DNA from 3 places in the Pseudoalteromonas sp. CO348 genome. Region 1 is predicted to be linked to each of the others. Evidence: predicted binding sites of a transcription regulator. Region 1 holds the regulator's gene; each other region holds the start of a gene.
The links. The regulator sigma-54, encoded in region 1, starts transcription at its own class of promoters, with help from an activator protein. The targets are predictions, from matches to a motif close to GTTGGCACGNNNNTNGNNT.
Positions count from the first base shown of each region.

Region 1 (2,272 bases):
ACCTAAAAAACCGCGGTATCGGTGTGCTAATCACCGATCATAACGTTAGAGAAACGCTGGACGTATGTGAAAAAGCCTACATCGTTTCACATGGTGAGTTAATCGCTGCAGGCACGCCAGAACATGTTTTGGCAGATCAAACCGTAAGAGATGTCTACCTAGGCGAACAATTCAAGCTATAGTTAAGACGTAGTATTAATAACTGTTAAAAAGGATTGTTAGAGATACATGAGGCAATCATTACAGCTGCGCATGGGGCAGCAACTTACAATGACTCCACAACTGCAACAAGCCATTCGCTTGCTGCAGCTTAGTACATTGGATCTGCAACAAGAAATACAAGAAGCATTAGACAGCAATCCATTGTTGGAAGTGGAAGAAGGTGATAATACTGACGGCGAAAACGCTGACCAACACAGCCAAGAAAAGAGCAGTGCTGACGACAATCAAGATTCAAGCGATGAAGCGCAGGTTAGTGACTATGAAATAGACTCAGATACCGCCATGAGTAAAGACACTGTCAGTGATGACCTTGCCATGGATGTCACTTGGGATGAGTATATGAGCGCAGCGCCCGCTGCAAGCTCAGGCCCACTTCCCGATGACGATAATGTTTATCAAGGGGAAACCTCTGAATCTCTCCACGACTATCTCATGTGGCAACTTGAGCTGACGCCATTTAGTCCAACAGATAGAGCGATTGCAATTGCGATTATTGAAGCCGTTGACCTGTCAGGCATTTTAACACTGTCTTGCGAAGAGATTTTAGAAAGCATTAATGATGAAAGTAGCGAAGAGCCTATCGAGCTGGATGAAGTCGAAGCCGTGCTCAAACGTATTCAGCTTTTCGATCCTGTCGGTATCGCAGCGCGCAGTTTACAGGAATGCTTGTGTATTCAGCTAAATCAATTCGCCCCAGATACACCATGGATTGCCGAAACGAAAATGATCCTGACAGAGCATATCGACTTGCTTGCCAGCCGTGACTATCGAACTTTGGCTAAGAAAACGCGCCTTAAAGAAGCCGATCTCAAAGAGGTCATGACGTTAATTCATAGCCTTAACCCAAAACCAGCGGCAAGCATTATTCATGAAGAGCCTGAATATGTGATCCCTGACGTATCAGTGAAAAAAGTAAAAGGTCGCTGGGTCGTAGAGCTAAATCCTGATGCTATGCCTAAAATAAGAGTAAACGACCATTACGCTGCGATGTCTAGAACGGCGAAATCCAGTACGGATAGTCAGTTTATTCGCTCACATTTACAAGAAGCAAAGTGGTTTATTAAAAGCTTAGAAAGCCGAAATGATACATTATTAAAAGTTACCAATTGCATTGTGCAACAACAACAGGCATTCTTTGAACATGGCCCCGAAGCAATGCGCCCTATGGTGCTAAATGATGTTGCTGAAATGGTTGAGATGCATGAGTCCACAATTTCCCGTGTGACAACACAAAAATACATGCATACACCTCGGGGAATATTTGAGCTGAAGTATTTCTTCTCTAGCCATGTAAGTACAGAAAATGGAGGTGAGTGCTCCTCTACAGCAATTAGAGCACTTATCAAAAAGCTGATAGCTGCAGAAAATACCGCGAAGCCATTGAGTGACAGCAAAATTGCAGATATCTTAGCTGAGCAAGGAATTAAGGTAGCGAGACGTACGATTGCAAAATATCGTGAATCCCTAGCCATTCCACCGTCAAATCAGCGTAAAAGCTTGATATAAGACGTAAAACCCAAGAAGGAAAAATGCTTATGCAACTAAATCTAACTGGTCGCCATGTAGAAATTACTGACTCATTAAGAGACTATGTCACCAACAAGTTTGCGAAGCTAGAAAGGCACTTTGATCATATCAATAACGTGCATGTGATCCTTGATGTCGAGAAACTAGTACAAAAAGCAGAAGCAACATTACACGTAAACGGCGGCGAGCTATTTGCATCAACAGAGCATCAAGATATGTATGCCGCAATTGATGGCCTTATCGACAAGCTAGATCGTCAAGTTATTAAACACAAAGAGAAGCTCACTCGACACTAAGATGAAATTAAGTGAATTAGTGAACAAGGACTGCAGTAAAGCTGCGGTCCTTTTTAATAGCAAAAAACGTATTTTAGAATACATCAGCGAACTGGCTCATAGCCAAATTCCAAATACCAGTCAGCATGCTATCTTGGACGCTTTAATGGCGCGAGAGAAATTAGGCAGCACAGGGATCGGTAAAGGCATTGCCATTCCCCATGGTCGACTTGAAGGTTTGGATAAAA
Region 1 is NZ_SGPI01000032.1:108,640-110,911, forward strand. It holds gene lptB (LPS export ABC transporter ATP-binding protein) at 1-182, shown strand, start outside; gene EXT48_RS16480 (RNA polymerase factor sigma-54) at 229-1,728, shown strand; gene hpf (ribosome hibernation promoting factor) at 1,758-2,045, shown strand; gene ptsN (PTS IIA-like nitrogen regulatory protein PtsN) at 2,047-2,272, shown strand, end outside.

Region 2 (2,272 bases), on a different contig from region 1:
GGCATATTGTTTTTGCCACACCCTTTCATGAGAAAGTGCATCAAACAGCGCAAAGTCTACCTTGAAGCTTCTTAAGTATTTATCGCTTTGCCAAAATGCGAGGTCACTATTAAGTTTATCGACACTAGCAATATCAGTAATTTGACTCAGTAGTACAAATTGGCTGTTGGTATTTGCTGTAATGGTCTCGATTAGCTGCTCATTATAATCAAAACGTTGACTGAAAAAGCGGCTAACATCTATGGTCTGTGCAAAATAGGGAACGGGTTCTATGCTCGACTTTTGTTCAGTCATTGTTTGATATAGGCGCTCGCTCACGGCTTTATTTATGTCAAAAATTTGACCTAAAGTTGCTTGATGTTTATTTTTTAGCTGGCTTTGTGTGACTGCAACCTGTTTATTGTAAGCACTGGTTGGGCACTGAGTACTTTGTGGGGTAATATCGATATGCAATGTTACTTGCCATGAATCACCGACTTTTGCTTCAGCAATCACGTTGGCGCTTTGGATTTCGGCATTTGAGCGGATCTTAAGTTGATCTTGGGTGAGCACACCATCGGTGACGGTTTGTACACTACTCACAGAAGCACCAGAAAACAGCAATGCTTGTGTGATGGCGTCGTTTACGGCCTTTCTTTTGGCTTTTTGATGATCGCCATTTTTAACGTCAGCCATGCCGGTCACTTCAAACCATTCGGCATAAGCTGGATTAGTTAAGGTGATGCACAACAGTGATAGACTGATCGTGAATTGCTTTTTCATGTTTAAATGCCCAGATCAAAAACTACTCTTTAACTCAGCAATACCTGTGCCAAATTTTGGCAAGGTTCGTGCATAATCATAGATCATGAAAGTTAATTTTTATTTATTGCCAATACTCGATGAAACCACAACAACCCTTGCGAGACCACGATGCTGGGGAAGTGTTAAATTTTGATTGGTATTTATTGTAGCGGAGTGTGGTGAAATGCGTATCACTAATTCTATCAGTGCAGTTGTTATGGTTTGTTCGCTAGCGGGACTCAGTGGCTGTTCAAGCCTCGTTGACAAGCACATTGAATATGAAACGGTGCAACCGGAAACCTTTCCTGTTTTACGGGCAGTGGGGTACGCGCCTTTGAGTGCTCAGCCGGGTAAAACTGCGGGTGAGAAGCAGCTGATGGCCATTAAAGTCTCAAAATTAGAAGCCTATCGAGAATTGGCTGAGCAACTCTATGGCCAGAATTTGACATCCACTATTACGGTAAAAGGTGCTATTGCCCAAAACGACGGCCTTAAGAGCCAAGTAAATGGACTCGTACGAGGAGCTAAGGTGCTGAAAAGTTACGCTGTTGGTGATACTTACGCTACGGAATTAGAGCTTGATATGAAACGCGTTTATGATTTGTATATTACTCAAGTCAAGCCGCAGAAAATTAAGAAGATATCTTACAGCTTTAAGTAAGCACCCATCGCATGTTGCTTACTTAATGCGCTTCACTTCGGTTGTTCTTCAAAACTAAAATATGGCTGGCGTGGCTACGCCTTTAGATTACGTACTAACTCACTGTCGCTACTTTTCACACTACCATCCTGACCATATGTAATCGAAGTTGGTGCGCCAATTAAGATCCCTTTTAGTTCACGTGTGCTTACATTGGCCTGATGAGCCGTTTTAGCATTGATTTCATTTTTGGTTTGGCACTCACTGAGTAATGCTCGCACTTTAGCGACGAGCGGGGCTACTTCATTGTGTTCAAAGACGTGAGACTCAGTTTTTGACAATTCATTGTCGAGCTTTTGCAGTTTTGAAATGAGAGTTAGCTTTTCACGAGCGATTTCTTTTAAATTGTCGCCACGTCGGGACGCAAGCTCGTCAAGCTCACGCGCTAGAAGCTGGGTCATCGCTTCTAGCGTCGAGATTTGTTCTGAAAGTTTGTGGTGGCAAAGCCGAACCAAATCATCCATATATTTCGAACTCAAATGCAGCTATGTTTTTGGCGAGTTTTTCCGCGTCAACTTGATACTTGCCTTCTGCTATCGCTTTTTTCAGTTCTTCGACTTTCTTGTCGTCAAAGCCTGATGATTGCTGCGCTTTTTCGTTGACTGTTTTCAGCTGTTGCGCTTGTGGAGTCAGACTGACTGAATCCGCCGCTGCTTTCGGTGTAGCTGGTGATTTAACTGATGCGCTATTGGCATCATTTCTTTGCAATTCAGCTTTCTGTTGCTTAACATTATTAGCAACGGATGTAGACTGATTCTGACCGTTAACTTGATTAACCATGATTGTAGA
Region 2 is NZ_SGPI01000021.1:237,407-239,678, reverse strand. It holds gene EXT48_RS11305 (flagellar assembly protein T N-terminal domain-containing protein) at 1-762, opposite strand, end outside; gene EXT48_RS11300 (LPP20 family lipoprotein) at 968-1,444, shown strand; gene flgN (flagellar protein FlgN) at 1,519-1,947, opposite strand; gene flgM (flagellar biosynthesis anti-sigma factor FlgM) at 1,940-2,263, opposite strand.
Region 2: EXT48_RS11300 (LPP20 family lipoprotein) is a predicted target of sigma-54. The motif match lies at 818-836, and genes of this name have one in related genera.

Region 3 (2,272 bases), on a different contig from region 1:
GCATAATATCGACGTAATTAATGAGATAGCAGAAGCGCTGCACGACTCGGTTAATGCGTTAAAAATCCCCCATATTGCTTCACCGATATGTGCGCATGTGAGCGTTAGCATTGGTGCAGTTCATATTGAAAATCACTGTAGTAGTGAGCTTAGTGAGCTGATAAAAATGGCCGATAGCGCCCTTGCCGTTGCCCAAAAGCAGCAAAGCACGGTATTTATTAAAGCGCTATAAATATCTAAAGCCATATACAGGAGCGAAAGCATATTCGCATTCAGACCATAAGTGCACTGCATAAAGCTTGGCTATGCTCATGCTTTATAGATCTTTAACCGAGTATGTTGTGCCTTTTGGTGTGGTGTTAGGTTTATTCTATGGATATACGGCGTAAAATAATTTGGGTGGACTGTATCGCGGCTATATCCGTGGGATTAATCGTATTGCTTTTCCACTCAATGATTGGTGCGATCTATCATATACCTGAACAAACCATTATCTTTATCGCATTATCAAATCTGTTGTATGGCGCGTACTCTTTTAGCCTTGCCATTCAAAAAGCGAAGAACATAAAACATTTGCAGCTTTTAGTGTTCGGCAATCTTTTTTGGGCGCTAGTCTGCGCTGGAGTGGTTGTTCAGTATTTTAACGTTGCAAGTCTAATTGGTGTTGCTTTTATTGTTTGTGAAGCTATGTTTGTCATCATGCTTGCCTATTTCGAATGGAAGTATAGGTATGAGCTGGTATCAGAGGACAGTTCAGCTTAATAGGCTGGGTTATTAAAGTTTGGCTCTGTTTTGTTTTTAACTTATTAAGATGACAAGAAAATAAGGAGTTGGCCACACACAACTGTGCGTCAGTTTACTCTGATTATTCACCATCCTTGGTGCGATAAAGTCTTACTGAATTTGCTTTAATGCGTTGTCGCCAAAGCCAACCAGTTGGTTATTTTTGAATACCAATGGCGTGCACTCATCTTTTGTTACTTTGCCGTCTGAGTGTTTACTGTTGGTTGCATAGTACAGCACTTGATAGTTATCGCCGTCTTTTGACACCAACTCGCTAAAATCAGGGGTTGCAAACATGTCTTTTACTGATGAGTAAGACGCGCCCATTTCAAGGTTGGCAATCTTGTCACGATTTTTACGCTGTTTATGTTCCCAGTTAGACGAGTTGTATTCAGAAGCCCAACTGTGCTCTACTTCACCGTCGGATACAGCAACGATACAGCCTGATAATAGAGTAGAGCTAAGCGCAGCCACTAACATTAATTTTTTCATTGTTGTTTTCCTTTTTAATTTTGTTGCTGAGCAAATAATGCAAACAGCCATTTGTTTTTGCTTGAATTATCACAAGAGTTGCAAACTCTTTGCCAACTAATAAAGTTTATAAATATCAGTTTGTTGCTGGTTTTTAATCAGTTTATAGTTGATGGTTTTCACTAACATTTAGTGATATCACTCACTAAAACAATAATCTAGACCACTCGGTTTCTCGTTGTCCCAGCCACAAAACTTTCAATATTAATGGCAATTTCGCCGACTAAACGTTCGATGGCCTCTTTACTTGCCCATGCCGTATGCGGTGTTAAAAGCAAGTTTTCCCCTTGGTATTGAACGAGAGGATTGCTTGCTTGCGCCGGCTCTTGAGTGAGGACATCCACAGCAGCACCAGCTATTTGTTTGTTAGTTAGTGCATCGACCAGCGCATGCTCATTGACTATTCCGCCTCTTGCGGTGTTGATAATATAGGCATGATTTGGAAGTAGGGCGAACTCAGCACTTGAAATCAGGTTTTCTGTTTCAGCGGTAAGCGGGCAGTGAATCGATACAATATCCGCAATCTGCAGTGCTTCTTCAAAAGCCATTCGTCCTGATCTAACCTCAGTTACGCCCCTACGTTCGGCAACAATTACCTGAGCTCCAAATGCTTGTGCGACTTTTGCAACGGCTTCTCCTAACGTTCCATGGCCTACGATCACAAAGTTTTTGCCTGCAATTTCGTTGATGCTGTAATCCAAACGACAAAACATGTCACTTTGTTGCCAAAGCCCTGCATGGCAGTCTTGCTGATAACGATGAATATTTGTCATTAAGTTACCAAGCATAGTAAAGGTGTGCTGCACTACAGAAGGGGTGGAGTAACCAGCCACATTGGCTATCGCAATTTGATGGGCTTTTGCAGCTGCTAAGTCGATGTTGTTGACGCCTGTGGCCGCAACACAAATCAATTGTAATTGTGGTAACGCCGCGATTGCTTGTTCAGTTAACTGTACTT
Region 3 is NZ_SGPI01000010.1:43,108-45,379, forward strand. It holds gene EXT48_RS02855 (diguanylate cyclase) at 1-232, shown strand, start outside; gene EXT48_RS02860 (hypothetical protein) at 424-762, shown strand; gene EXT48_RS02865 (DUF3192 domain-containing protein) at 895-1,275, opposite strand; gene EXT48_RS02870 (D-2-hydroxyacid dehydrogenase) at 1,473-2,272, opposite strand, start outside.
Region 3: EXT48_RS02865 (DUF3192 domain-containing protein) is a predicted target of sigma-54. The motif match lies at 1,354-1,372, and genes of this name have one in related genera.